2 regions of the Pseudomonas sp. NY15181 genome follow, and region 1 is predicted to be linked to the other one. Evidence: predicted binding sites of a transcription regulator. Region 1 holds the regulator's gene; the other holds the start of a gene.

Region 1 (14,155 bases):
CTGCTTGGCAGGTGCGCTGATTCGGTGCAGGAGAGCGAAGGGAGTTTGCGGGAGGTGGGAAGGGCTATCAGCTACTTATTTTTGGAAGTGCCTACTCTGACGAGGAGAGGGCGCCTTCCATTAATACAAGGGCGTATAACGCTCCGCGTTATACGCCGATCGGCCTTGGTTGCAGATCGCTCCGTGCGCGGCTTGGGCGTCGCTGGCAGGTGTGGCGAATCGGCGTACAACCGCGAACGGTTGTACGCCCTACGGGTCGCTCTGGAACGGGTATTTCCACCCCTTCGAAAAAGTTGGAACGCTTCCTGCTAAAGCTCCTGCAAACGCTCTTTCGGGCGTCAAAAGTTTGATAGGGCGGGCGCAAGATCCGTCGCAGGGCAGGGGAGTCAAGGGTGGACCGCACGCAACTGATCAGCAACGTTCGCAGCAATCTGGCGGGCCTGGGCCGGGGCAATCTCGGGGTGCCGCTGCTGCTGCTGGCCATGCTGGGCATGATGACCCTGCCGATCCCGCCGTTCCTGTTGGACGTGCTGTTCACCTTCAACATCGCCCTGTCCATCGTGGTCCTGCTGGTCTGCGTGTACGCGCTGCGTCCGCTGGACTTCGCCGTGTTCCCGACCATCCTGCTGGTGGCAACCCTGTTGCGCCTGGCGCTGAACGTGGCCTCCACCCGCGTGGTACTGCTCCATGGCCATGACGGCCACGCCGCCGCGGGTAAGGTGATCCAGGCCTTCGGCGAGGTGGTGATCGGCGGCAACTACGTGGTCGGCATCGTGGTCTTCGCGATCCTCATGATCATCAACTTCGTGGTGGTCACCAAGGGCGCCGGGCGTATCTCCGAAGTGAGCGCGCGCTTCACCCTCGACGCCATGCCCGGCAAGCAGATGGCCATCGACGCCGACCTCAACGCCGGCCTGATCGAGCAGGCGGAAGCCAAGAAGCGCCGCGCCGAGGTGGCCCAGGAGGCCGACTTCTACGGCTCCATGGACGGTGCCAGCAAGTTCGTTCGCGGTGACGCCGTCGCCGGCCTGTTGATCCTCTTCATCAACCTCATCGGTGGCGTCGCCATCGGCATGCTCCAGCACTCGATGAGCTTCGGCGATGCCGGCAAGGTCTACGCCCTGCTGACCATCGGTGACGGATTGGTGGCACAGCTGCCGTCGCTGCTGCTGTCCACCGCCGCGGCGATCATGGTGACCCGCGTGTCCAGCGCCGAGGACATGGGCCAGCAGGTGAACCGCCAGATGTTCGCCTCGCCCAAGGCACTGGCCATCTCCGCCGCGATCCTGATCGCCATGGGCCTGGTGCCGGGCATGCCGCACATTTCCTTCGTCGGCCTGGGCGGCCTGGCCGCCGGCGGCGCGTACCTGATCTGGCAGCGCCAGCGCCAGGCGGCGCAGCAGGCCGAGCAGGAAACCCAGCGCCAGCAGGAGCTGCTGCCGGCCCAGCGCGCCCAGGAAACCAAGGAACTGGGCTGGGACGACGTGACCCCGGTGGACATGGTCGGCCTGGAAGTCGGCTATCGCCTGATCCCGCTGGTGGATCGCAACCAGGGTGGCCAGCTGCTGGCGCGGATCAAGGGCGTACGCAAGAAGCTGTCCCAGGACCTGGGCTTCCTGATGCCGTCGGTGCATATTCGCGACAACCTCGACCTGCTGCCCAACGCCTATCGTTTGACGCTGATGGGCGTCAGCGTGGCGGAAGCCGAGATCTACCCGGACCGCGAGCTGGCGATCAACCCAGGCCAGGTGTTCGGCACCCTGAACGGCATCGCCGGCAAGGACCCGGCCTTCGGGCTGGAGGCGGTGTGGATCGAGCCGTCCCAGCGCGACCAGGCGCAGTCCCTGGGCTACACCGTGGTCGATGCCAGCACCGTGGTCGCCACCCACCTGAACCAGGTGCTGCACAAGCACGCCCATGAGCTGCTCGGTCACGAGGAAGTCCAGCAACTGATGCAGCTGCTGGCCAAGACTTCGCCGAAGCTGGCGGAAGAGCTGGTGCCGGGGATGATCTCCCTGTCGACCCTGCTCAAGGTCCTGCAGGCATTGCTGCAGGAACAGGTGCCGGTGCGCGACATCCGCACCATCGCCGAGGCCATCGCCAACGTCGCCGCCAAGAGTCAAGATCCCGCCGCCATGGTGGCGGCAGTTCGCGTCGCGCTGTCCCGCGCAATCGTGCAAACCATTGTGGGACTAGAGCCGGAGCTGCCTGTGATCACTCTGGAACCCAGGTTGGAACAGATATTGCTGAACAGTCTGCAGAAGGCCGGACAGGGCTCCGAAGACGGCATGTTGCTGGAGCCCGGAATGGCGGAAAAGCTGCAACGCTCGATGGTCGAGGCGGCGCAGCGCCAGGAAATGCTCGGCAAGCCGGCGATCCTGCTGGTGGCCGGTCCCGTCCGCGCGATGATGTCCCGATTCGCGCGGATGGCGGTCCCCACCATGCACGTGCTGGCTTACCAGGAAATCCCGGACAACAAACAAGTGACGATCGTCGCCACCGTTGGGCAGAACTGATTGAGGTCGCAGGCCATGCAGGTAAAACGCTTCTTCGCCGCCGATATGCGTCAGGCCATGAAACTGGTCCGTGACGAGCTGGGCCCGGACGCCGCGATCATCGGCAACCGCCGTGTCGCTGGCGGCGTGGAACTGACCGCGGCCCTGGACTACCAGGCCCCGGCAGCGGCCAGCAAGCCGAACCCGGCGCTGGAAGCCGAGCTGCGCAAGACCCAGGCGCGCATCGCCCAGGCCAAGGCCGAGCTGAGCGAGCCGACCCGCATGAGCGAGGCCGTGCGCAAGGACCGTCAAATGTACGGCGTCGAGACGCCGCGCCGCAGCGCCGCCGAGACCCTGGCCGAAGCCATGGCCGCACCAGTTGCGCCGGCCGCCGCCAACGTCGGCCAGCAGGCGCTGGAGGCCATGCGCTTCGAGCTCAACGGCCTGCGTGAACTGATCGAAGTGCAGCTGGGCTCGATTGCCTGGAACCAGCTGCAGAACCAGCGTCCGAAGCAGGCCAACCTGTGGCGCCGCCTGCAGCGCATGGGCCTGCCGGCAGACCTGTCGCGCAGTCTGCTGGAGAAGGTGGCTTCCATCGCCGAGCCGAAGCAGGCCTGGCGCATGCTGCTGGCGCACCTGGCGCGCTCCATCAACACCCCGGAAATCGACCTGCTGGAGCAGGGCGGGGTGGTCGCGCTGGTCGGTCCGGCCGGCATGGGCAAGACCACCACCCTGGCCAAGCTGGCGGCCCGCTATGTGCTGAAGTACGGCGCGCAGAGCATCGCACTGGTGTCCATGGACAGCTTCCGCATTGGTGCCCAGGAGCAGATCAAGACCCTCGGCCGCATCCTCAATGTGCCGGTGACCCTGGTCGATCCGGGCCAGTCGCTGATCCAGGCCATGGCGCCGCTGGCGCGCAAGCGCCTGGTGCTGATCGATACCGCCGGCCTGCCCGCCAATGATCCGGCGCTGCGCATGCAGCTCGAAGCCCTGGCGGCACAGAGCCTGAACGTGAAGAACTATCTGGTGCTGGCCGCGACCAGCCAGGCCCAGGTGCTCAAGGCCGCCTGGCAGAACTATCGTGTATGCGGTCTGGCCGGGTGCATCCTGACCAAGCTGGACGAAGCCGGCAGCCTCGGCGAGGCGCTCGCTCTGGCAATTGGCCAGCGTCTCCCGGTAGCCTATCTGGCGGACGGTCCGAAGATTCCGGATGATCTGCAGATTGCGCGCAGCCATCAGCTGGTCAGCCGCGCGGTGAGCCTGCAGGCGCCGGAAGAGCCGAGCGAGGACGCCATGGCCGACCTGTTCGCCGGCCTGTACCAGCAGCCGGTGCGTCGCGCCAGCTGAACGAATTGAACGGCCCCGTGGTGGGGCGAGGGGTGGCCAGGTGGGCTGCCCGGCGAGGCGGATGCTCTGGCAGACGATCCGCGAACGCCGGAAGCGGTAGAGCACCGCAGCCGGCAAGGCCGCAGCGCCAGGGGGCGCGGCGGCTGAATGACGAGACAAGGTATTGATATGGGCATGCATCCTGTACAGGTAATCGCAGTCACCGGTGGCAAGGGTGGTGTCGGCAAGACCAACGTGTCGGTGAACCTGTCGCTGGCGCTGGCCGACCTCGGCCGCCGCGTCATGCTGCTGGACGCCGACCTGGGCCTGGCCAACGTCGACGTGCTGCTGGGCCTGACGCCCAAGCGCACGCTGGCCGACGTCATCGAAGGCGAGTGCGACCTGCGCGACGTGATCCTCCAGGGTCCCGGCGGCGTTCGCATCGTTCCGGCGGCTTCCGGCACGCAGAGCATGGTGCACCTCACGCCCATGCAGCACGCCGGTCTGATCCAGGCCTTCAGCGACATCAGCGACAACATCGACGTGCTGGTGGTGGACACCGCCGCCGGCATCGGCGACTCGGTGGTGAGCTTCGTCCGCGCCGCCCAGGAAGTGCTGCTGGTCGTCTGCGACGAACCCACCTCGATCACCGACGCCTACGCTTTGATCAAGCTGCTCAACCGCGACTACGGCATGACCCGCTTCCGCGTACTGGCGAACATGGCCCACAGCCCCCAGGAGGGCCGCAACCTGTTCGCCAAGCTGACCAAGGTCACCGACCGCTTCCTCGATGTGGCGCTGCAGTACGTGGGCGCCATTCCGTACGACGAATCGGTGCGCAAGGCGGTGCAGAAGCAGCGTTCGGTGTATGAGGCGTTCCCGCGCAGCAAGGCCTCCCTGGCGTTCCGTGCGGTAGCGCAGAAAGTCGACAGCTGGCCGCTGCCGGCCAACCCGCGTGGGCACCTGGAGTTCTTCGTCGAGCGCCTGGTGCAGCACCCGACCACGGGTTCGGCCGTATGATGACGGCCTCTGGAGCGCGTATGTACAGCAAGGCGCAGGCGCAGAACTCCCAGGACCAACTGATCCAGCGCTACGCGCCGCTGGTCAAACGCATTGCCTACCACCTGCTGGGCCGCCTGCCGGCCAGCGTGCAGGTGGAGGACCTGATGCAGGCCGGCATGATCGGCCTGCTGGAGGCGGCGAAGAAATACGACGCCGGCAAGGGCGCGAGCTTCGAGACCTACGCCGGCATCCGCATCCGCGGCGCCATGCTCGACGAAGTGCGCAAGGGCGACTGGGCCCCGCGCTCGGTGCACCGCAACACCCGCATGGTCAGCGATGCGATCCGCACCGTCGAGGCTCGAACCGGACGTGACGCTAAAGATCAGGAAGTTGCTGCCGAACTCAATATGAGTCTCGAAGAGTATTACGGCATCCTCAGCGACACCCAGGGCAGCCGCCTGTACAGCTTCGACGATCTGCTGCAGGACGGCGAGCAGGGCGGTGGCCTGGCCGAAGACGCTTCGCACCAGGGCAACGAGCCCTCCCACGGCCTGGAAGACGAACGCTTCCAGGCGGCGCTGGCCGACGCCATCACCAAGCTGCCCGAACGCGAGCGGCTGGTGCTGGCCCTGTACTACGACGAGGAGCTCAACCTCAAGGAGATCGGCGAAGTGCTGGGGGTCAGCGAGTCCCGGGTCAGCCAGCTGCACAGCCAATGCGCCGCGCGCTTGCGGGCACGTCTGGCGGAGTGGCGCGCGCACTGAGGTTCGGGTAGTTTCGCGTCGGCTTTTTCGTAGGCTTCAGATTTAGATTTCAGAATTCTTTCGGGCGACGTCCCTTTGACGCCGCCCAAACGGGATGAGCGCACGCCGCTCGATGAATTGACGGCACGCCCGCCAGGACGTGCCTGGTATCGATGGAGGTCGGTTTGGACAAGAATATGAAAATTCTCATCGTGGACGACTTTTCCACGATGAGGCGCATCATCAAGAACCTCCTGCGGGACCTGGGGTTCACCAACACCGCAGAAGCCGACGACGGCACCACTGCGCTGCCGATGCTGCACAGCGGCAACTTCGACTTCCTTGTCACCGACTGGAACATGCCCGGCATGACCGGCATCGACCTGCTGCGCGCGGTCCGCGCCGACGAACGTCTGAAGCACCTGCCGGTACTGATGGTCACCGCCGAGGCCAAGCGCGACCAGATCATCGAAGCGGCCCAGGCCGGGGTCAACGGCTATGTGGTCAAGCCTTTCACCGCTCAGGTGCTGAAAGAAAAGATCGAGAAGATTTTCGAGCGGGTCGGCAGCTGAGGCTGATCAAGAGGGCGTCATGGATTTCAACGAATCCGCGGGTGACTTCGAGTCGACCCTGAAAAAACATGCGCGCGAATTGGTCGACTGCCTTGAACGCGGCGAAGTCCAGACCGCCGTGCAGCTGATCTCCGAGCTCAACCAGACGCGCGATCGCGGGCTCTACCAGGAAGTCGGCAAGCTCACCCGCGAGCTGCACAACGCCATCGTCAACTTCCAGATCGACCCCAGTTCCCGCCACGCCGAGGAAATGTCGCAGATCGCCGACGCCACCGATCGTCTCTCCTATGTGGTGAAGATGACCGAGAAGGCGGCCAACCGCACCATGGACCTGGTGGAAGAGTGCACCCCGGTGGTCATGCACATCGAGACCCAGGCCAAGGAGCTGCAGGAAGACTGGGGGCGTTTCATGCGCCGCGAGCTGGGGCCCGATGCCTTCCGTGAGCTGGCCAAGCGCGTGGAGCAGTTCCTCTACATCAGCGCCCAGGACAGCCGGAAGCTTTCCGCGCACCTCAACGACATCCTCCTGGCGCAGGACTTCCAGGACCTCACCGGGCAGGTGATCAAGCGCGTCACCAAGCTGGTCACCGAGGTCGAGTCGAACCTGGTCAAGCTGGTCTGGATGGCCGGTCAGGTGGACCGCTACGCGGGCATCGAGCATGACTACCAGGGCATGACCGAGGCGGTTGAAAAAGAAAGATCGTCCAAGGGTGAAGGTCCGCAAATCGCTGCCGATACAAGAAAAGACGTCGTGTCCGGTCAGGACGATGTCGACGACCTGTTGTCCAGCCTTGGTTTTTAAGCGTCGCCTGACGCTGTAGAGGGAGCACCCGAATGAGCTTCGACGCCGATGACGAAATCCTCCAGGACTTCCTGGTGGAGGCCGGCGAGATTCTCGAGCTACTGTCCGAGCAACTGGTCGAGCTGGAAAGCCGCCCGGAAGACATGGACCTGCTCAATGCCATCTTCCGCGGGTTCCACACCGTCAAGGGTGGGGCGGGCTTCCTCCAGCTGAACGCGCTGGTGGAGTGCTGCCACATCGCCGAGAACGTGTTCGACATGCTGCGCAAGGGCGAACGCCGCGTAGATGCCGAGCTGATGGACGTGATGCTGCAGGCGCTGGATACCGTCAACGTCATGTTCCAGCAGGTGCGTGACGCGGAAGAGCCGACTCCGGCGACGCCCGAGCTGCTGGCCGCGCTGTCGCGGTTGGCCGACCCGAACGCCGCCCCGGCCGAAGCTCCCGCTCCGGCAGTTGCCGAGCCCTTGGCGGAGGTGGCTCCGGCTGCTCCCGAGACCTACGGCGACATCACCGACGCCGAGTTCGAGCAACTGATGGATGCCCTGGAGCCGGCCGCCGATGCGCCGGCCGCAGCGGTCGGCAGCGGTGGCGACGACATCACCGACGACGAATTCGAGGCGCTGCTCGACCAGCTGCACGGCAAGGGCCAGTTCGGCGGCGCCCAGTCGCCCGCCAGCGCCGCGCCCGCCGTGAGCGAAGCCGCCCCGGCCGCCAGCGCGGGTGACGACATCACCGACGACGAATTCGAAGCGCTGCTCGACCAGTTGCATGGCAAGGGCCAGTTCACTGGCGCGAAGGATGAGTCGGCCGCCGCGCCTGTCGAGAAAGCCACCCCGGTCGAGACAGCCGCGCCGAGCGAGAGGGCCAGCGAGGCTTCCGCAGCCGGCGACGACAACATCACCGACGACGAATTCGAGAAGCTGCTCGACGAGCTGCACGGCAAGGGCCAGTTCACCGGCGCGAAGGAAGAACCGGTCGCCGCCGCCAAGCCGGCCGCCAAGCCGGCCGCCGCGCCGCAGCCGGCCAAGCCCGCTGCCGCACCGGCGAAGGCCACGGCCGCCAAGCCGGCCGAGGCACCGCGTGCGGCTGCTGCCGCCGAGAAGCCGACGAGCGAAGCGGAAACCACGGTGCGCGTGGACACCGCGCGCCTCGACGAAATCATGAACATGGTCGGCGAGCTGGTGCTGGTGCGTAACCGCCTGGTGCGCCTGGGCGCCAACAGCGGCGACGAGGCGATGGCCAAGGCCGTGTCGAACCTCGACGTGGTCACCGCCGACCTGCAGTCGGCGGTCATGAAGACCCGCATGCAGCCGATCAAGAAAGTCTTCGGCCGCTTCCCGCGGCAGGTCCGCGACCTGGCGCGCAACCTGAAGAAAGAGATCAACCTCGAGCTGATCGGCGAAGAGACCGACCTGGACAAGAACCTGGTCGAGGCCCTGGCCGACCCGCTGGTGCACCTGGTGCGCAACGCGGTGGACCACGGCATCGAAGGTCCGGACGAGCGCGAGGCCGCCGGCAAGGCGCGTTCGGGCAAGGTGGTGCTGTCCGCCGAGCAGGAAGGTGACCACATCCTGCTGTCGATCTCCGACGACGGCAAAGGCATGGACCCGGACGTGCTGCGCGCCAAGGCCGTGGAGAAGGGCCTGCTGGACAAGGACGCGGCTGACCGCCTGTCCGAGTCCGAGTGCTACAACCTGATCTTCGCCCCGGGCTTCTCGACCAAGACCGAGATTTCCGACGTCTCCGGCCGCGGTGTCGGCATGGACGTGGTGAAGACCAAGATTTCCCAGCTCAACGGCATCATCAACATCTACTCCGCCAAGGGGCAGGGCTCGAAGATCGTCATCAAGGTCCCGCTGACCCTGGCGATCATGCCGACCCTGATGGTGATGCTGGGCAACCAGGCCTTCGCCTTCCCGCTGGTGAACGTCAACGAGATCTTCCACCTCGACCTGTCGAACACCAACGTGGTCGACGGCCAGGAAGTGGTGATCGTCCGCGACAAGGCGCTGCCGCTGTTCTACCTCAAGCGCTGGCTGGTGCCGGGCGCCGAGTATGAGGAGCAGGGCGAGGGCCACGTGGTGATCCTCTCCGTGGGCACCCAGCGCATCGGCTTCGTGGTCGACCAACTGGTGGGCCAGGAAGAGGTGGTGATCAAACCGCTGGGCAAGATGCTGCAGGGCACGCCGGGCATGGCCGGGGCGACCATCACCGGTGACGGGCGCATCGCCCTGATCCTCGATGTGCCGAGCATGCTCAAGCGCTACGCGCGGCGTATCTGATTCTTGCGCGCGCGGGGACGCCCGCGCGCGCGGCAAGGCTTTATTCAGGAGTGTCTATGGCTGTCAAAGTCCTGGTGGTGGACGATTCGGGATTCTTCCGCCGCCGTGTCTCGGAGATTCTCTCCGCCGATCCGCAGATCCAGGTGGTCGGCACGGCCACCAACGGCCGCGAGGCGATCGATCAGGCGCTGGCGCTCAAGCCCGACGTGATCACCATGGACTACGAGATGCCGTTGATGGACGGCATCACCGCTGTGCGGACCATCATGCAGCGTTGTCCGACCCCGGTGCTGATGTTCTCCTCGCTGACCCACGAGGGCGCGCGGGTGACCCTGGACGCGCTGGATGCCGGCGCGGTCGACTACCTGCCGAAGAACTTCGAGGACATCTCGCGCAACCCGGACAAGGTCCGCCAGCTGCTGTGCGAGAAGGTCCACACCATCGCCAAGAGCAACCGTCGCTTCGCGGCCTATTCCTCGTATTCCGCCAGCGCCTCGGCGCCGGCTTCGACGCCGGCCGGCAGCACCGCGCGCCATGCCGCTCCCGCGTCTTCGGCTGGCGGCCATGCGCCCGCAGCTCCGGCGCCGGTGACTTCCGCCGCCCCAAAGCGTAAGCCCTACCGGTTGGTGGCCATCGGTACTTCCACCGGTGGGCCGGTGGCGCTGCAGCGGGTCCTGACCCAGCTGCCCGCCAACTTCCCCGCGCCGCTGGTGCTGATCCAGCACATGCCGGCGGCCTTCACCAAGGCCTTCGCCGAGCGCCTGGACAAGCTGTGCAAGATCACTGTCAAGGAAGCCGAGGACGGCGACCTGCTGCGCCCCGGCGTGGCACTGCTGGCCCCCGGCGGCAAGCAGATGATGGTCGATGGCCGTGGCGCCGTGCGCATCCTGCCCGGCGATGAGCGGCTGAACTACAAGCCCTGCGTCGACGTGACCTTCGGTTCCGCGTCAAAAGCCTACGGCGACAAGGTGCTGGCGGTGGTCCTCACCGGCATGGGCGCTGATGGCCGCGAAGGCGCGCGGATGCTCAAGCAGGGCGGCAGCCAGGTGTGGGCGCAGGATGAAGCCAGCTGCGTGATCTACGGCATGCCCATGGCGATCGCCAAGGCGGGCCTGGCCGACGCGGTGTACAGCCTGGACGACATCGGCCGCCACCTCACCGAGGCCTGCGGCTGATGGATGTGCTCAGCATTGTCGGCCTGATCCTCGCGCTGGTCGCCATCATCGGTGGCAACTTCCTCGAGGGCGGGCATGTCGGTGCGCTGGCCAACGGCCCGGCGGCCCTGATCGTGATGGGCGGCACCCTGGCCGCAGCCCTGCTGCAGACCCCGGTGGCGGTGCTCAAGCGCTCGGTGCAGATGCTGCGCTGGATCATGCTGCCGCCCAGGGTGGACCTGGTCGGCGGCATCGACCATGTCGTCGGCTGGAGCATGACCGCGCGCAAGGAAGGCCTGCTGGGCCTGGAAAGCGTCGCCGACGCCGAGTCCGACCCCTATGCGCGCAAGGGCCTGCAACTGCTGGTGGACGGCGCCGAGCCGGAAGCCATCCGCAGCATCCTCGAAGTCGACCTGTTCAACCAGGAAACCCGCGACCTGGCGGCGGCCAAGGTGTTCGAGGCCATGGGCGGCTACTCGCCGACCATCGGCATCATCGGCGCGGTGATGGGCCTGATCCACGTGATGGGCAACCTCGCCGACCCCAGCCAGCTGGGCAGCGGCATCGCCGTGGCCTTCGTCGCCACCATCTATGGCGTGGGCCTGGCCAACCTGTTGCTGCTGCCGGTGGGCAACAAGCTGAAAAGCATCGTGCACCGTCAGTCCTGCTACCGCGAGATGCTGATGGAGGGCCTGCTGTCCATCGCCGAGGGTGAAAACCCGCGCTCCATCGAACTGAAGCTGCAAGGCTTCGTCGGCTGAAGGGGAGCGCGCAGATGCCTCGCCGCAGACGTCACGAGGAACACGAGAATCACGAACGCTGGCTGGTGTCCTACGCGGACTTCATCACCCTGCTGTTCGCCTTCTTCGTGGTGATGTACTCGATCTCGTCGATCAACCAGGGCAAGTACAAGATCCTTTCGGAAACCCTGACCGGCGTATTCAACCAGCCGGACCGCGCGGTCCGCCCGATTCCCATCGGCGAAGAGCGACCGCGCACCCAGCAGCCGGACCAGTCGCTGAACGAGCCGATGGACGAGGGCCAGGCCCAGGGCAGCCCGGATACCCTGGAGCAGATCGCCGGCAGCATGCGCGACGCGTTCGGCGAGCTGATCAAGAGCGACCAGGTGAGCGTGCGCGGCAACGAGTTCTGGATCGAGATCACCCTCAATTCCAGCCTGCTGTTCCCCAGCGGCGATGCGATTCCCAATGACACCGCCTTCACCATCGTCGAGAAGGTCGCCAGGATTCTGGCGCCTTACCGCAACCCGGTGCATGTCGAAGGCTTCACCGACAACGTGCCGATCCACAACGCCCAGTACCCGACCAACTGGGAGCTGTCGACGGCCCGCGCCGCGAGCATCGTGCGCATGCTCGCCCAGGACGGGCTGGATGCCGGCCGTTTGGCCGCGGTGGGCTATGGTGAATTCCAACCGGTAGCGGACAATGCGACGGCCGAAGGGCGCGCCCGCAACCGCCGGGTGGTGCTGGTGATCTCCCGCAACCTCGAAGTACGTCGCGCCGTCAGCGGCGTGGGCAGCGGCAAGGCGCAGCCGGACCCGGCGTTGCGACATGCTGGCACGCAACCTGCACCAGTGGTTGCCAGCGAGGCGCCCGGCAGTGGCGCCGTCAAATCTTCGTCAGGGGAGCAGTAGGGGCTGATGACGCTTTTGGCGCGGCCGCGACGCGGCCACATTTTGCGCAGGGCAAGGCGCGAGGAGAGTGGTTTGGTGACTCCAAATGAGCGACGAGCAACGCGGCACTGCGCAAAATGCGGCCCGTCCCGTTGGGTTGCGCGTCAAATCACGCCATGCGTCGTTGCGGAACTTGCCAAGGGAGCGGCCATTGCCTGCGTCCCGCGCCTAGCCTGGCGTGATTTGGCGCGGCAACGCGGCTCGCGCCAAAAGCGTCATCAGCCCCTGATGAGAACCCTGAACCGATCCTGTGCCAGCGGGGAGTCAGCACTATGAAAGTCTGGGCGGTAGCCAACCAGAAAGGTGGCGTCGGCAAGACCACATCCTCCATCGCCCTGGCGGGGCTGTTGGCCGACGCCGGCAAGCGCGTGCTGATCGTCGACCTCGACCCGCACGGCTCGATGACCAGTTACTTCGGCCACGATCCGGACACCCTGGAGCACAGCGTGTTCGACCTGTTCCTGCACCAGGGCAACGTGCCCGAAGGGCTGCCGGAGTCGCTGCTGCTGCCCACCAGCCACGAGAACGTGCGCCTGCTGCCGTCGAGCACCGCGCTGGCCACCCTGGAGCGCCAGTCGCCGGGGCAGAACGGCCTGGGCCTGGTGATCGCCAAGAGCCTGGCGCAACTGTGGAACGAATTCGATTACGCGATCATCGACAGCCCGCCGCTGCTGGGCGTGCTGATGGTCAACGCGATGGCGGCCAGCCAGCACCTGGTGATCCCGGTGCAGACCGAGTTCCTTGCGCTCAAGGGCCTGGAGCGCATGGTCAACACCCTGAAGATGGTCAACCGCTCGCGCAAGCAGGCGCTGCCGTTCACCATCGTGCCGACCCTGTTCGACCGTCGCACCCAGGCTTCGCTCGGCGCGCTGCGGGTGCTGCGCGACACCTATCCCGACACGCTCTGGCAGGCCTTCGTCCCGGTGGACACCAAGCTGCGCGATGCCAGCCGCCATGGCCTCGTGCCGTCGCGCAACGACGCCAACAGCCGGGGCGTGATCGCCTACCGCGCGCTGCTCAAGCATCTGCTGGCGCAGGTGCCGGCGGCGCAGGTGGCCTGAGCATGGCGAGCATGAATTTCCGACGAGAGCGTTCAAGTCTCGTCACCCTGCGGCCGATAGGCTGGAAAGTCCCTTTGCGCGGTCATCAACCATGAGTCGTTCCGCTACCGCCACGCGTCCCCAGCTTGCGCTGCAGTCCTACCTGGATGCGCTGCTGCAGGATGCTTTCGAAGAGTTCGCAGGCGACACCGCTCCGGCGCCCGTCGCCGTGCCCGAAGCTCCGGCGCCGGTCGCCCTGGCCAGCGTCGAGGTCGTCGAGCCCGTCGAGCCGGTCGTCGTCGAGGCCCAGCCGGCCCTGGTGGAGCCGCAGCGCGACAGCGTCAGCCTGGACGAATTCGAAGCCGCGGTGTTCGAGGAACAGGTGCGCGACGCCCGCCTGAGCTTCGTCCGCGAGCCCGTTGCCCCGATGGTCGAGCCCGAGCCCGAACTGACGGTGGCGCCGCCCGACGAGGTGCTGCCGTCGCTGCAGAGCGCGCAGGTCATCGAGCTGCGCCAGCCGGGCAGCGCCGAGCTGCCGGCCGCGCCGCTGGCGCTGCTGGACGACGGTCGCCCGGTGTGGGCCGCCGAACCCTTCGAGTGCCTGCTGTTCGACGTCGCCGGGCTGACCCTGGCGGTGCCGCTGGTCTGCCTGGGCTCGATCTACCCGCTGGCGGGGCACGAGCTGACCCCGCTGTTCGGCCAGCCGGACTGGTTCCTCGGCATTCTGCCGGGCAACCAGGGTGGCAACCTGAAGGTGCTGGACACCGCGCGCTGGGTGATGCCCGAGCGCTACCGCGATGACTATCGCGAAGGCTTGCAGTACGTGATTTCCGTGCAGGGCTACGAGTGGGGGCTGGCGGTGCACCAGGTCAGCCGCTCGATCCGCCTGGACCCGTCCGAGGTGAAGTGGCGCACCCAGCGCCAGCAGCGCCCGTGGCTGGCCGGCACGGTGATCGAACAGATGTGCGCGCTGCTGGATGTCTCGGCACTGGCCGAGCTGATCGCCAGCGGCGCAACGCGGCGCCCTCAGCACTGAGCGTGCGCTG
Region 2 (14,155 bases), on a different contig from region 1:
TGTTGCAGATGCATCGCCTGCCGCCGCGCTCGCTGGAACTGGAAGTCACCGAGACCGGCCTGATGGAGGACATCTCCACCGCCGCCCAGCACCTGCTCAGCCTGCGTCGCGCCGGCGCCCTGATCGCCATCGACGACTTCGGCACCGGCTACTCGTCGCTGAGCTACCTGAAGAGCCTGCCGCTGGACAAGATCAAGATCGACAAGAGCTTCGTCCAGGACCTGCTGCTGGACGACGACGACGCCACCATCGTTCGCGCCATCATCCAACTGGGCAAGAGCCTGGGGATGCTGGTGATCGCCGAGGGCGTGGAGACGGTCGAGCAGGAGACCTACATCATCGCCCAGGGGTGCCACGAGGGGCAGGGCTACCTGTACAGCAAGCCGCTGCCGGCGCGCGAACTGACCCTCTACCTCAAGCAGGCCCGGCGCCTGGCCGAAGTGGCCGGCGGGGGTTCGAACGGGTCGGTCGAACGCCACTGACATGCCGTAGGGCGTACAACCTTCGCGGTTGTACGCCGTTGCACCTCATCCCACCGGCCAGCTACCGGGCCGAGTTCGGAGCGCACGGGAATAAAGGCCAAACGGCGTATAACGTCGAACGTTATACGCCCTACGTCATCAGTGCACGCCCGCCTACTGGCGACCTGCTGGCCACTCGCCGAGAACGCACGCTCGAACACCCTTTTCAAAAATGCAAATCTTTCGCATTATGTTGCCGTTTTTCTTGCGCAATTCGATCTCGTGCGCCTCCTACCTCTCAAAGGAACCCGTCATGACACGTATGCCCTGGGCCACTGCCAGCCTGCTCGCCATCGCCATTTCCCTCGCCGGCTGCGGCGATGACAAGAAAGCCGAAGCCCCGGCGAACCAGGCCGCCGCCCCGGCAGCCAGCGCCCAGAGCAACGCCCCGGCGGCAGCCAAGGTCGACGAGGCCGCGGTCAAGGCCGTGGTGAAGAACTACGCCGACATCGCCGAAGCCACCTTCGGCGACGCCCTGACCACCGCCAAGGCCCTGCAGGCCGCCGTCGACGCGCTGCTCGCCAAACCCAGCGAAGCAACCCTGAAGGCCGCCCGCGAAGCCTGGCTGGCCGCGCGCAAACCCTACTCGCAGAGCGAAGGCTTCCGCTTCGGCAACGCCGTGGTCGACGACTGGGAAGGCGCGGTCAACGCCTGGCCGCTGGACGAAGGCCTGATCGACTACGTCGCCAAGGACTACCAGCACGCCGAAGGCAACGCCGGCGCCACCGCCAACATCATCGCCAACACCGAGATCCAGGTCGGCGAAGACAAGATCGACGTGAAGGAAATCACCGGCGAGAAGCTGCTGAGCCTGAACGAACTGGGCGGTTCCGAAGCCAACGTCGCCACCGGCTACCACGCCATCGAATTCCTGCTCTGGGGCCAGGACCTGAACGGCACCAAGCCGGGCGCGGGCGACCGCAAGTACACCGACTATGCCCAGGGCAAGGACTGCAGCAACGGCCACTGCGACCGTCGCGCCGCCTACCTGAAGGCCGTCACCGACCTGCTGGTCGCCCAGATGGAAGAGATGGCCGGCAACTGGAAAGCTGGCGTGGCCGACAACTACCGCGCCAAGCTGGAAGCCGACAGCGCCGACAACAACCTGCGCAAGATGTTCTTCGGCCTGGGCAGCCTGTCCCTGGGCGAGTTGGCCGGCGAGCGCATGAAGGTCGCCCTGGAAGCCAACTCCACCGAAGACGAACACGACTGCTTCAGCGACGACACCCACCACACCCTGTTCTTCGACGCCAAGGGCATCCGCAACATCTACACCGGCGAGTACAAGCGTGTGGACGGCAGCATGGTGAAAGGCCCGAGCCTCTCCGACCTGGTGGCCAAGGCCAACGCCCAGGCCGACAGCGACCTGAAGGCCGACCTGGAAGCCACCGAAGCCAAGATGCAGGCCATCGTCGACCGTGCCGAGAAGGACGGTGTGCACTTCGACCAGATGATCGCCCCGGACGCCAAGGACGATCAGCAGAAGATCCGCGACGCCATCGCCTCGCTGGTGAAGCAGACCGGCGCCATCGAGAAGGCCGCCGCTGCGGTCGGCGTGCAGGACCTGAAGCCGGATACCGCCGATCACCAGTTCTGATCCAGCCAGCCCAGCGCTGCGGCTCCACGCCGCAGCGCCGGTCCGGCCCTGACAAAGCCCCGCCCCGCGGGGCTTTGTCTTTTTCACGGCTGGGCAAGGTCGATTCTTAAATACAAATTTTTCAGATTTGCATTTGGCTCCCCTGATAAGATGGCGCGCTGCTTTTCACGCCCTGGAACTGAAGTCAATGCTCCACCGCCGCGCCGCTCTGCTCGTACCGCTGCTCTCCGTCCTCGCCCTTGCCGCGTGCAAGCCGGAGACCTCCCGGCATGCCGTGACCGAGCCGGGCGAAGCGCTTTCCGGCGGCGCCGCCACGGTCGGCCAGAGCGACCGCAACGCCTACTCCATGCCCTCGGCCAACCTCACGCCGAGCCGCCGCCTGGACTTCAGCGTCGGCAACAGCTTCTTCCGCAATCCCTGGGTGATCGCCCCGTCCACCACCACCGCGCGTGACGGCCTGGGCCCGCTGTTCAACACCAACGCCTGCCAGAACTGCCACATCAAGGACGGCCGCGGCCACCCGCCGGAGCCCAATGACGTCAATGCCGTCTCCATGCTGGTGCGCCTGTCGATTCCGGCCGGCCCGGAAGACGCGCGCACGCTCAAGCGCCTGGGCGTGGTGCCCGAGCCGGTGTATGGCGGCCAGCTGCAGGACTCGGCCATCCCCGGCGTGACGCCCGAAGGCAAGGTGCGGGTGGACTACGAGCCGGTGCCGGTGACCTTCAAGGACGGCACCGTGGTCGAGCTGCGCAAGCCGACCCTGCGCATCAGCAACCTCGGCTACGGCCCGATGCAGGCCAACACCCTGTTCTCCGCACGCATCGCCCCGCCGATGATCGGTCTGGGCCTGCTGGAGTCCATCCGCGAGGAAGACATCCTCGCCAACGCCGATCCGGACGACCGCAACGGCGACGGCATCCGTGGCCGCGCCAACCAGGTCTGGGACGACGCGCGCCACGAGACCGCGCTCGGCCGCTTCGGCTGGAAGGCCGGGCAACCCGACGTCGCCCAGCAGAACGCCCACGCCTTCTCCGGCGACATGGGCCTGACCAGCGACCTGCTGCCCAGCGATGACTGCACGCAGGCCCAGGTCGACTGCCGCAACGCCATCGACGGCGGCAAGCCGGAAGTCAGCCAGCACATCTTCGACCAGGTCGCCTTCTACGCGCGCAACCTCGCGGTGCCGGCGCGGCGCAAGGTCGACGACCCGCAGGTGCTGACCGGCAAGGGCCTGTTCTTCGACAGCGGCTGCGCCAGCTGCCACAGCCCGAAATTCACCACCGGCCCCAATGCCGCCGAGCCGGAGCTGGCCAACCAGGTCATCCGCCCCTACAGCGACCTGCTGCTGCATGACATGGGCGACGGTCTCGCGGACAATCGCCCGGAATTTCTCGCCAGCGGCCGCGACTGGCGCACGCCGCCGCTGTGGGGCATCGGCCTGACCGAAACGGTCAACGGCCACACACAGTTCCTCCATGACGGACGCGCCCGCAACCTGCTCGAAGCGGTGCTCTGGCACGGCGGCGAAGCCGAAGCGGCCAAGCAGCGCGTACTGACTTTCGACGCCGAGCAGCGCAGTGCCCTGCTGGCGTTCCTGAATTCACTCTAAGGAGCCGAGCCGAACATGTTCCGCCCCCGCCTACTGATCACCAGCCTCGCCATCGCCCTGGGCGCCTGCTCGCCTACCGACCCGCAGGCCACCACCAGTGCCACGCTGGCTCAACAGGTGATCCTGCCGACCTACAGCCGCTGGGTGGACGCCGACCGCGCCCTGGCCGCCAGCGCCCTGGCCTACTGCCAGGGCAAGGAAGACCTGGCCAAGGCCCGCGCCGACTACATGGCCGCGCAGCAGGCCTGGGCCGAGCTGCAGCCGCTGCTGGTCGGCCCCCTGGCCGAGGGCAACCGCGCCTGGCAAGTGCAGTTCTGGCCGGACAAGAAGAACCTGGTTGCCCGTCAGGTCGAGCAACTGCTGGGCAGCGGCAACCCCATCACCCCGGCGACCCTGGATAAATCCAGCGTCGTGGTCCAGGGGCTGACCGCCTACGAATACGTCCTCTACGACGCCAGGATCGACCTGGCCAACGCCGAGACCAAGGCGCGCTACTGCCCGCTGCTGGAGGCCATCGGCGCGCACCAGCAGGCCCTGGCGGAAGGCATCCTGGCGCAGTGGAAGCAGGACGGCGGCATGCTCGCCCAGCTCTCCAAATTCCCCAACGACCGCTACGCCGATGCCCACGAGGCCATCGCCGAACTGCTGCGCGTGCAGGTCACCGCACTGGACATGCTGAAGAAGAAGCTCGGCACCCCGCTGGGCCGCCAGAGCAAGGGCATCCCGCAGCCGTTCCAGGCCGAAGGCTGGCGCAGCGACGCCTCCCTGGCGAGCCTGGACGCCAGCCTGACCGGCGCCCAGGCGCTGTGGAACGGCACCGACAACAAGGGCCTGCGCGCCCTGCTGCCGGCCGAACAGAAGGAGCTGGCGAGCAAGATCGACGCCGCCTACGCCGACACCCACGGCAAGCTGAAGGCGATCGACAAGCCTCTCAGCGACCTGCTCAAGGACGAAGCCGGCATCCAGCAGCTGAACGCGCTGTACGACAGCCTCAATGCCGTCCACCGTCTCCACGAGAGCGACCTGGCGAAAGCACTCGGGGTACAGCTCGGCTTCAACGCCAACGACGGCGATTGATCGGCTGCGCGTCGGCCATGCGTCGTTGGAGAGCCTGGCGCTAGCTCGCCAGATCAAGGTGAATGAAAGAGGTGAACGCCATGTTGCGACGTCACGTACTCGGCCTGGGCAGCCTGCTGCTCGGCGCCCTGACCTTCGGCGGCTGGACGCTGTCGCGCAAGGGCAAGGAGCCCCTGCTGCTGTCCGCCCGTGACGACGCGGATGGCAAACACTACGCGGTGGGCTATCGCCTGGATGGCAGCCGCGCCTTCGCCACCGAAGTGGGCCTGCGCTGCCACGACGTGGTGCAGCATCCCAGCCTGCCGCTGGCGCTGTTCGTCGCCCGCCGCCCGGGCCGGCAGAGCTACCTGATCCACCTGGACGACGGCCGCCTGCTGCAGACCCTCGATTCGCAAGCCGACCGCCACTTCTACGGCCACGGCGTGTGGCACAAGGACGGCGAGTGGCTCTACGCCACCGAGAACGACACCACCGATCCGGGGCGCGGCATGCTCGGCGTGTACCGCTTCGACGGCGACAAGCTCAGCCACACGGGCGAGATTTCCACCCACGGCCTCGGCCCGCACCAGGTGTCCTGGATGCCCGACGGCGAAACCCTGGTGGTGGCCAACGGCGGCATCCGCACCGAGGCCGAAAGCCGCGTGGAGATGAACCTCGACGCCATGGAGCCGAGCCTGGTGCTGATGCGCCGCGACGGCTCGCTGATCTCCAAGGAAACCCTGGCGCAGCAGATGAACAGCGTGCGTCACCTGGCCATCGCCGCCGACGGCACCATAGTCGCCGGCCAGCAGTACATGGGCGATGCCCACGACCGCGCCGACCTGCTCGCCATCAAGCGCCCCGGCGAGGCCTTCCAGCCCTTCCCCCTGGCTGACCAGCAGCGCCTGGCGATGACCCAGTACACCGCCAGCGTCGCCATCCACAGCGACCTGCGCCTGGTGGCGCTGACCGCCCCGCGCGGTAACCGCTTCTTCATCTGGGACCTGGATACTGGCGAAGTGCGACTGGATGCGCCGCTGCCGGATTGCGCCGGCGTCGGCGCCGTGAAGGGCGGTTTCGTCGTTACCTCCGGGCAGGGCCGCTGCCGCCTCTACGACTGTCGCGGCGAACGCATCGCCGGCACCCCACTGGAGTTGCCGCCAGCCTTCTGGGACAACCACCTGCACCTGGCCTGAACGCCCGTTCCAGAGCGCCTGCGACACCACCACTCGTCTGCCCGCACTAAGGAAGATGCGGGTGCGGCCGATGCAAGGGACTGACCGATTCCCACCCTGCGTCTTAGAGGCGTAACCACGATGTCCCCCAACACTTCCTTGCGTACCCAGATTCTTTCGCTGCTGGGCGGCAGCCTGCTGCTCGTCCTGCTGATCGCCCTCGCCTGCTTCCACTTCCTCTCCGGCAGCGTCAGCGCCTACCAGCGCCTGCTCGACGGGCCGCTGCAATCCTCGCAACTGGTCGACCAGGCCAACGTCGCCTTCAAGGTCCAGGTGCAGGAATGGAAGAACGTCCTGCTACGCGGGCAGCAACCGGCCGACCTGAACAAATACTGGGGCCAGTTCGAGGACCAGGAGCGCGCCGTGCAGGACATCCTGCAACGCCTGGAACAAAATGCTGCCGACGAACCCCAGCTCAAGACCCAGGTGAGTCGTCTGCGCGACGAACACCGCCAGCTCGGCCAGGCCTATCGCAAGGGGCGCGACGCCTACCTGGCTGCCGGCAGCGACCCGCGTGCCGGCGACGCCGCGGTGAAGGGCATCGACCGCGCCGCCAGCGAGCAGATGGCCGCCCTGGTGGACAGCCTGCACCGTGAAGCCCAGGAGCAGTCCAAGGCGATTTCCGACAGCGCCAGCAGCACGGTGGTCGGCGGCAGCCTGATCCTGCTGATCTCGGGCATCGTCCTGGGCCTGCTCAGCCTGTGGCTGGTCAACCGCAACCTGATCGGGCCCATCGCCCGGCTGATCGAACACATCGCCCAGCTCAGCGAAGGCAACTTCGAGGAGCGTGTCGACGCCAGCCGCCGCGACGAACTCGGCCGCCTGGCCCGCGCCGCCAACACCCTGCGCGACTTCCTCGCCGACACCTTCAACCGCCTCAAGCACAGCACCAGCGCACTGGACACCGCCAGCGGCGAGCTGAACGCCATCGCCACCCTGATGGCCGAAGGCACCCGCGAACAGTTCTCGCGCACCGACCAGGTGGCCACGGCGATGCACGAGATGTCCGCCACCGCCCAGGAAGTCGCCCGCCACGCCTCCGATGCCGCGCGCGCCGCCGACGATGCCGACCAGCACGCCCAGCAAGGCGGTGAAGTCATGCAGAGCACCATCGTCACCATCACCGAAATGAGCAGCGAAATCGCCAACACCGCCGAGGTCATCCGCCGCCTGGAAAGCGACAGCGGGCGCATCGGCAAGGTGCTGGAAGTGATCCGCGGCATCGCCGACCAGACCAACCTGCTGGCGCTCAACGCCGCCATCGAGGCCGCCCGCGCCGGCGAGGCCGGTCGTGGTTTCGCCGTGGTCGCCGACGAAGTGCGCACCCTGGCCCAGCGCACCGCCGAGTCAACCGCCGAGATCCACCAGATCATCGACACCGTGCAGACTGGCTCGGTGAACGCCCTGCGCGCCATCGAGAACGGCCAGGTCCGCAGCGAGCAGGGCGTGGAGCGCGTCACCCAGGCCGGCGAAGTGCTGCGCAGCATCACCCTGGCAGTGGAAGCGATCCGCGACATGAACCGCCAGATCGCCACCGCCGCCGAGGAGCAGACCTCGGTCGCCGAAGACATCTCGCGCAACCTCACCGAGATCACCGCCATCGGCGCCACCAACGAGGAAAACGTGGTGCGCACCCAGAGCGCCAGCCGCCACCTGCACGGCCTCTCCGGCGAGCTCGCCGAAGTGACCCACAAGCTCAGCGCCTGACCCGCTTCAGCCACAGGGACGTGGCACCCTCCCCCTGGCACCCCGCCGCACCGATTCGGCGCTATTTGCCCACGATCACATCATCTTCTTCGCGAAACGCCTTGTAATCGCAGGCCTTTGACTCGCCACGCGATCAGGCATAAGGTGCGCAATTCCGCCCCGCAATGGGGCGACCCCGTATCGGCTTCAAAGCCTGATCGACACCCCCGCGAACGGAAGGCCGTCCGGTAGTTTCCGAACGAGCGAATCGCGGCGGATTGCTGCCAGGCACGTACCAAGGAACAGGAAGATGTTGCGCCGCATGCTGCTCATGCTGGGCGTGGTCGCCGTTATCATTGCGGCGCTCGCCGGCTCGAAATACCTCTCCATCCAGAAACAGATCGCCATGTTCTCGGCGCCGCGTCCGCCGGTCAGCGTCACCGCCACCGACGCCGTGCAGCGAGACTGGCAAAGCCGCCTGCCGGCCATCGGCACCCTGCGCGCCGTGCAGGGCGTGACCGTGACCGCGGAAGTCTCGGGCATCGTGCGCAGCATCCTGTTCGTCTCCGGCGACAAGGTGAAGCAGAACCAGCCCATCCTGCAGATGGAAAACGACGTCGAGGAAGCCACCCTGCGCAGCGCCGAGGCGGACCTCGGCCTGGCCCAGGTGGAATTCGCGCGCGGCCGCAACCTGGTGGACCGCCAGGCCATCTCCAAGAGCGATTACGACCGCCTCGCCGCCCAGTTGAACCGTTCCACCGCCACCGTGGCGCAGCTGCGCGCGGCACTGGCGAAGAAGCGCATCCTCGCGCCCTTCGACGGCACCGTCGGCATCCGCCGGGTGGACGTGGGCGACTACGTCTCGCCGGGCACCGAAATCGTCACTCTGCAGGACCTCTCCACCCTGCTGGTCGACTTCTTCCTGCCGGAACAGGACTTCCCCCTGCTCAAGGCCGGCCAGGCCGTCAGCGTGCGGGTCGCGGCCTATCCCGGGCAGAGCTTCGCGGCCCGCATCGAGGCGATCAGCCCACGGGTGGACAACGAGACGCGCAACCTGCTGGTCCGCGCCAGCATGGCCAACCCCGACGGCAAGCTGCTGCCGGGCATGTTCGCCAACCTGGAAGTGCAATTGCCCGACAGCGCGCCGCGCATCGTGGTCCCGGAGACCGCCGTGGCCTTCACCCTCTACGGCAACTCGGTGTACGTGGTCGGCCCGCAGAAGGACAAGGACGGCAAGGCCATGACCGACGACAAGGGCCAGCCCGTCCTCGCCGTGGAGCGCCGCTTCGTCAAGACCGGCGAACGCCGCGAAGGCAGCGTGGTGATCGTCGAAGGCCTGAAGGCCGGCGAACAGGTCGTCACCTCCGGCCAGCTCAAGCTCGACAGCGGCACGTCGGTGGCGATCGTCCCGGACGCACAGTAAGAGACAGCAGTGTCCTCGCCCTCTGGCGGGGACAACGAGAGTCAACGGATTTCCCGAGCGAGAGAGCCAGGCAAGGCGGAGGGAACGGCGAAAGCGGAGTTGGCGTGAGCCAGAGCATTTCGACGTTTCCCTACGATACGGCATGGCCGAGCGGAGCAAATCCGAACACAAAGGATTGAGCTTATGGGCTTCACCGATCCCTTCATCCGTCGCCCGGTGCTGGCGACCGTGGTCAGCCTGCTGATCGTCCTGCTCGGCATGCAGGCCTTCAGCCGGCTGGTGATCCGCGAATATCCGCAGATGGAAAACGCGCTGATCACCGTCACCACCTTCTATGCCGGCGCCAACGCCGAAACCATCCAGGGCTACATCACCCAGCCGCTGCAGCAGAGCCTGGCCAGCGCCGAAGGCATCGACTACATGACCTCGGTGAGCCGGCAGAACTACTCGGTGATCTCGATCTACGCGCACATCGGCGCCAACACCGACCGTCTGGTAACGGAGCTGCTGTCGAAGATCGGCGAGGTGAAGACCCAGCTGCCGCCGGACGCCGAAGACCCGGTGCTGGACAAGGAAGCCGCTGACGCCTCGGCGCTGATGTACATCAGCTTCTTCAGCGAGCAGATGAGCAACCCGCAGATCACCGACTACCTCTCGAGGGTGATCCAGCCCAAGCTCGCCACCCTGCCGGGCATCTCCGAGGCCGAAATCCTCGGCAACCAGGTGTTCGCCATGCGCCTGTGGCTGGACCCGGTGAAGATGGCCGCCTACGGCATCACCGCAGGCGACATCGACAGCGCGGTGCGCCAGTACAACTTCCTCTCCGCCGCCGGCGAGGTGAAGGGCGAGATGGTGGTCACTTCGGTGAACGCCTCCACCGACCTGAAGTCCCCGGAGGCCTTCGCCGCCATCCCGCTGAAGACCGCCGGCGATCGCCGCGTGCTGATGGGCGATGTGGCGCGCATCGAACTGGGCGCGGCGAGCTACGACGCGGTCAGCTCGTTCAACGGCATCCCCTCGGTGTACATCGGCATCAAGGGCACGCCCAGCTCCAACCCGCTGGACGTGATCAGGGAAGTCCGCGCCAAGATGCCGGAGCTGGAGGAACAGCTGCCGCCAAGCCTCAAGGTGACCATCGCCTACGACGCCACGCGCTTCATCCAGGCCTCCATCGACGAGGTGGTGAAGACCCTGGGCGAGGCGATCCTGATCGTCATCGTGGTGGTGTTCCTGTTCCTCGGCGCGCTGCGCTCGGTGATCATCCCGGTGGTGACCATCCCGCTGTCGATGATCGGCGTGCTGTTCTTCATGCAGGTGATGGGCTACTCGATCAACCTGCTGACCCTGCTCGCCATGGTGCTCGCCATCGGCCTGGTGGTGGACGACGCCATCGTGGTGGTGGAGAACATCCACCGTCACATCGAAGAGGGCAAGACGCCCTTCCAGGGCGCCATCGAAGGCGCGCGGGAAATCGCCGTGCCGGTGGTGACCATGACCATCACCCTGGCCGCCGTGTACGCCCCCATCGGCTTCCTCAGCGGCCTGACCGGCGCGCTGTTCAAGGAGTTCGCCTTCACCCTGGCGGGCGCGGTGATCATCTCCGGCATCGTCGCCCTGACCCTGTCGCCGATGATGTGCTCGCGCCTGTTGCGTCACGACGAGAACCCCACGGGCCTCGCCCATCGCCTGGACCTGATCTTCGAGGCGCTCAAGCAGCGCTACCAGCGCACCCTGCACGGCACGCTGAACAGCCGGCCGGTGGTGCTGGTGTTCGCCGCGCTGGTGCTGGCGATCATCCCGCTGCTGATGATGTTCACCCACAAGGAACTGGCGCCGGAGGAAGACCAGGGCATCGTCTTCCTCATGTCCAGCGCGCCGCAGACCGCGAACCTGGACTACCTGTCCAAGTACACGGCCCAGTTCGAAAGCATCTTCCGCACCTTCCCCGAGTACTACTCCGCGTTCCAGATCAACGGCTACAACGGCGTGCAGACGGGCATCGGCGGCATGCTGCTCAAGCCCTGGGACGAGCGCAAGCGCAGCCAGATGGAACTGCTCCATGCGGTGCAGGGCGAGCTGGACAAGATCCCCGGCCTGCAGATCTTCGGCTTCAACCTGCCGTCGTTGCCGGGCACCGGCGAGGGCCTACCGTTCCAGTTCGTGATCAACACCGCCAGCGACTACCAATCGCTGCTGCAGGTGGCCGAGCGGGTGAAGAAGCGTGCGGAAGAGTCGGGCAAATTCGCCTTCCTCGACCTCGACCTGGCCTTCGACAAGCCCGAGCTTGCGGTCGACATCGACCGCGCCAAGGCCGCGCAGATGGGCGTCACCATGCAGGACCTGGGCGTCGCCCTGGGCGCGCTGCTGGGCGAGGGCGAGATCAACCGCTTCACCATCGACGGGCGCAGCTACAAGGTGATCGCCCAGGTCGAGCGCGCCTACCGCGACAACCCGGGCTGGCTGAGCAACTACTACGTGAAGAGCCAGAGCGGCCAGCTGATCTCGCTGTCGACCCTGGTGACCTTCCACGAGCGCGCGCGGCCGCGCCAGCTCAACCAGTTCCAGCAGCTCAACTCGGCGATCATCTCCGGCGTGCCGATGGTCAGCATGGGCGAAGCCATCGACACCGTGCGCGGCATCGCCGAGGAAGAGTCGCCGCGCGGCTTCTCCTTCGACTACGCCGGCGCCTCGCGGCAGTTCGTGCAGGAAGGCAGCGCGTTGATGGTGACCTTCGCCCTGGCGCTGGCGGTGATCTTCCTGGTGCTGGCGGCGCAGTTCGAGAGCTTCCGCGACCCGCTGGTGATCATGGTCACGGTGCCACTGTCGATCTGCGGTGCGCTGGTGCCGCTGTTCCTCGGCCTGTCGAGCCTGAACATCTACACCCAGGTGGGCCTGGTGACGCTGATCGGGCTGATCAGCAAGCACGGCATCCTCATCGTCGAGTTCGCCAACCAACTGCGCCACGAACGCGGGCTGTCGGTGCGCGAGGCGGTGGAGGAAGCCGCGGCGATCCGCCTGCGCCCGGTGCTGATGACCACCGCCGCGATGGTACTGGGCGTGATTCCGCTGCTGCTCGCCACCGGCGCCGGCGCGGTGAGCCGCTTCGACATCGGCGTGGTGATCGCCACCGGCATGAGCGTGGGCACCCTGTTCACCCTGTTCGTGCTGCCGTGCGTGTACACGCTGCTGGCCAAGCCGGACCCGGAGCCCGTCGGCGACGGCGCTACGGCGTCGGCGCACTGAACGAAAAAGCCCCGCATCAGCGGGACTTTTTTCTGGGGCACGTCGTAGGGCGTATAACGCTCCGCGTTATACGCCGATTAGCCTTGGTCTCAGGGCGCTCCGAGCATGCCTTGGCGTTGCCGATACACCACGGTGCCCCACCTGTAGGAGCGAGCTTGCTCGCGAACCGCTTGATGCCCTGGGTATCAGGCGGGGTTCGCGAGCAAGCTCGCTCCTACCAAGAGCTCAGGCCGGCTGCCGCTGCATCGCGCCCGCCTCGATCTCGCTTTTCAGGCTCCAGCTCTTGAGATGCTCAAGGCTCGCACGGTAGGGCTTGAGCCCCCGTGCCAGCAGGAAGGCGCCCGCCGTCAGCGCCAGCAGGCTGACGATCAGCAGCGAATAGCGTAGCGCCATGTCGTCGGCGAACACATAGTCGGTCACCAGGGCGATGGCGGTCGGGCCGACGCCCAGGCCGAGCAGCGTCACCACGAACAGGTAGATGGCCGACGCCTGGCCGCGCATCGAGTTGGGCATGATCTCCTGGATCGCCGCCGGTGCGACGCCGAACGGCATGCCGAGGAAGAACACGATGGGCGCCATCAGCACCGCCGCGGCGTTGCCGCTGTCCAGCAGCGGGTAGGCAAGGGTGAAGGGGATCGCCAGGACGGCGGCCAGCAGGCCCACGCGCATGTTCGCGTCGGTGCGCCCGCGCTTGGCCCAGTAGTCCGCCAGACGCCCGCCGCAGACGATGCCCAGGCAGCCGAACACCGCAACGATGCTGCCGTACACCACGCCCACGTGGCCGGCGTCCCAGCCGTAGGTGCGAACGAAGAAAGTCGGTATCCAGGCGCCGCTGCCGTAGCTGGCGAAGGAGATGCAGGCGAAGCCGAAGTTGTGGCAGAGCACCGTCTTGCGGTTGGCGCGCAGGTAGGCGCCCACCTCGCTCATCGGCACCACCACGCCGGCGCCCACGCCGCGCCGGGTCGGTTCCTTCACCGCCAGCATCAGCAGGGTAAAGAGCACGCCGGCAGCGCCGAGCAGCAGGAAGATCAGTTGCCACGGGCGCACTTCGCCGAGGATCGGCAGGTGCAGGTCGCCCTGGGCCGAGGCGAACTTGATCACCAGGCCGCCGAGCAGGAAGGCCAGGCCAGAGCCCAGGTAGATCCCCATGGAATACACGCTGATGGCCGTGGCGCGGCGGTGGGACGGGAAGCTGTCGGCGATCAGCGAATAGGCCGCTGGCGACAACGCCGCCTCGCCCACACCCACGCCGACGCGGAACAGCAGGAAGTGCCAGTACTGCCGGGCCAGGCCGCAGGCGGCGGTCATGGCGCTCCAGATCAACACGCCGACGGTGATCAGGCCGCGCCGGCTGCGGCTGTCGGCCATGCGCCCGAGCGGGATGCCGCAGAGGGTGTAGAACAGCGCGAAGGACAGGCCCATCAGCAGGCTCATCTGCGTGTCGCTGATCGCCAGGTCGCGGCGGATGGGGCCGACCAGCAGGTTGAGGATCTGCCGGTCGATGAAGGACAGCACGTAGGCGACCATGAGGATCGCGACCGTGGACCATGCCACGAGGCTGGAAGGGTAGCCGTTATTGTTGTTGTGCATGCGGGCTCCTGAACGCCGCCAACGCGGCGATGGCGATGGGGAGAACCCGCAGCGTAGGCACTGTGGACGCCCGGTGCGCCCACTATCAGGTCTCTGAATGCGTGCGGCGGCCGTTGGCTGATGGATGGGGGGGCAGGGTTTGGACGGAAGGTTTCGCGAGCTGGCTATTGGAGCTGGCTGCGCGCGAGGGTGTCA

What was found. Region 1 encodes FliA, which starts transcription of late flagellar genes. Its sites were predicted from a motif close to CTAAAGTTTNNNNNNNNNNNGCCGNTAA; they were not measured.
Region 2: a site for FliA is predicted at 6,026-6,053, ahead of ACNFBT_RS00220 (methyl-accepting chemotaxis protein). Genes of this name have one in related genera too.

The regions. Positions count from the first base shown of each region.
Region 1 is NZ_JBLUPT010000003.1:562,982-577,136, forward strand. Features, by position in the region: gene flhA (flagellar biosynthesis protein FlhA) at 393-2,516, shown strand; gene flhF (flagellar biosynthesis protein FlhF) at 2,532-3,842, shown strand; gene fleN (flagellar synthesis regulator FleN) at 4,011-4,841, shown strand; gene fliA (RNA polymerase sigma factor FliA) at 4,838-5,587, shown strand; gene ACNFBT_RS11400 (chemotaxis response regulator CheY) at 5,764-6,138, shown strand; gene ACNFBT_RS11405 (protein phosphatase CheZ) at 6,158-6,940, shown strand; gene ACNFBT_RS11410 (chemotaxis protein CheA) at 6,973-9,222, shown strand; gene ACNFBT_RS11415 (protein-glutamate methylesterase/protein-glutamine glutaminase) at 9,279-10,397, shown strand; gene ACNFBT_RS11420 (flagellar motor protein) at 10,397-11,137, shown strand; gene motD (flagellar motor protein MotD) at 11,152-12,030, shown strand; gene ACNFBT_RS11430 (ParA family protein) at 12,342-13,130, shown strand; gene ACNFBT_RS11435 (CheW domain-containing protein) at 13,222-14,145, shown strand.
Region 2 is NZ_JBLUPT010000001.1:40,550-54,704, reverse strand. Features, by position in the region: gene ACNFBT_RS00245 (putative bifunctional diguanylate cyclase/phosphodiesterase) at 1-482, shown strand, start outside; gene ACNFBT_RS00240 (imelysin family protein) at 775-2,118, shown strand; gene ACNFBT_RS00235 (di-heme oxidoredictase family protein) at 2,306-3,727, shown strand; gene ACNFBT_RS00230 (imelysin family protein) at 3,743-4,804, shown strand; gene ACNFBT_RS00225 (DUF1513 domain-containing protein) at 4,885-5,979, shown strand; gene ACNFBT_RS00220 (methyl-accepting chemotaxis protein) at 6,100-7,725, shown strand; gene ACNFBT_RS00215 (efflux RND transporter periplasmic adaptor subunit) at 8,015-9,127, shown strand; gene ACNFBT_RS00210 (multidrug efflux RND transporter permease subunit) at 9,311-12,370, shown strand; gene ACNFBT_RS00205 (spinster family MFS transporter) at 12,596-13,960, opposite strand.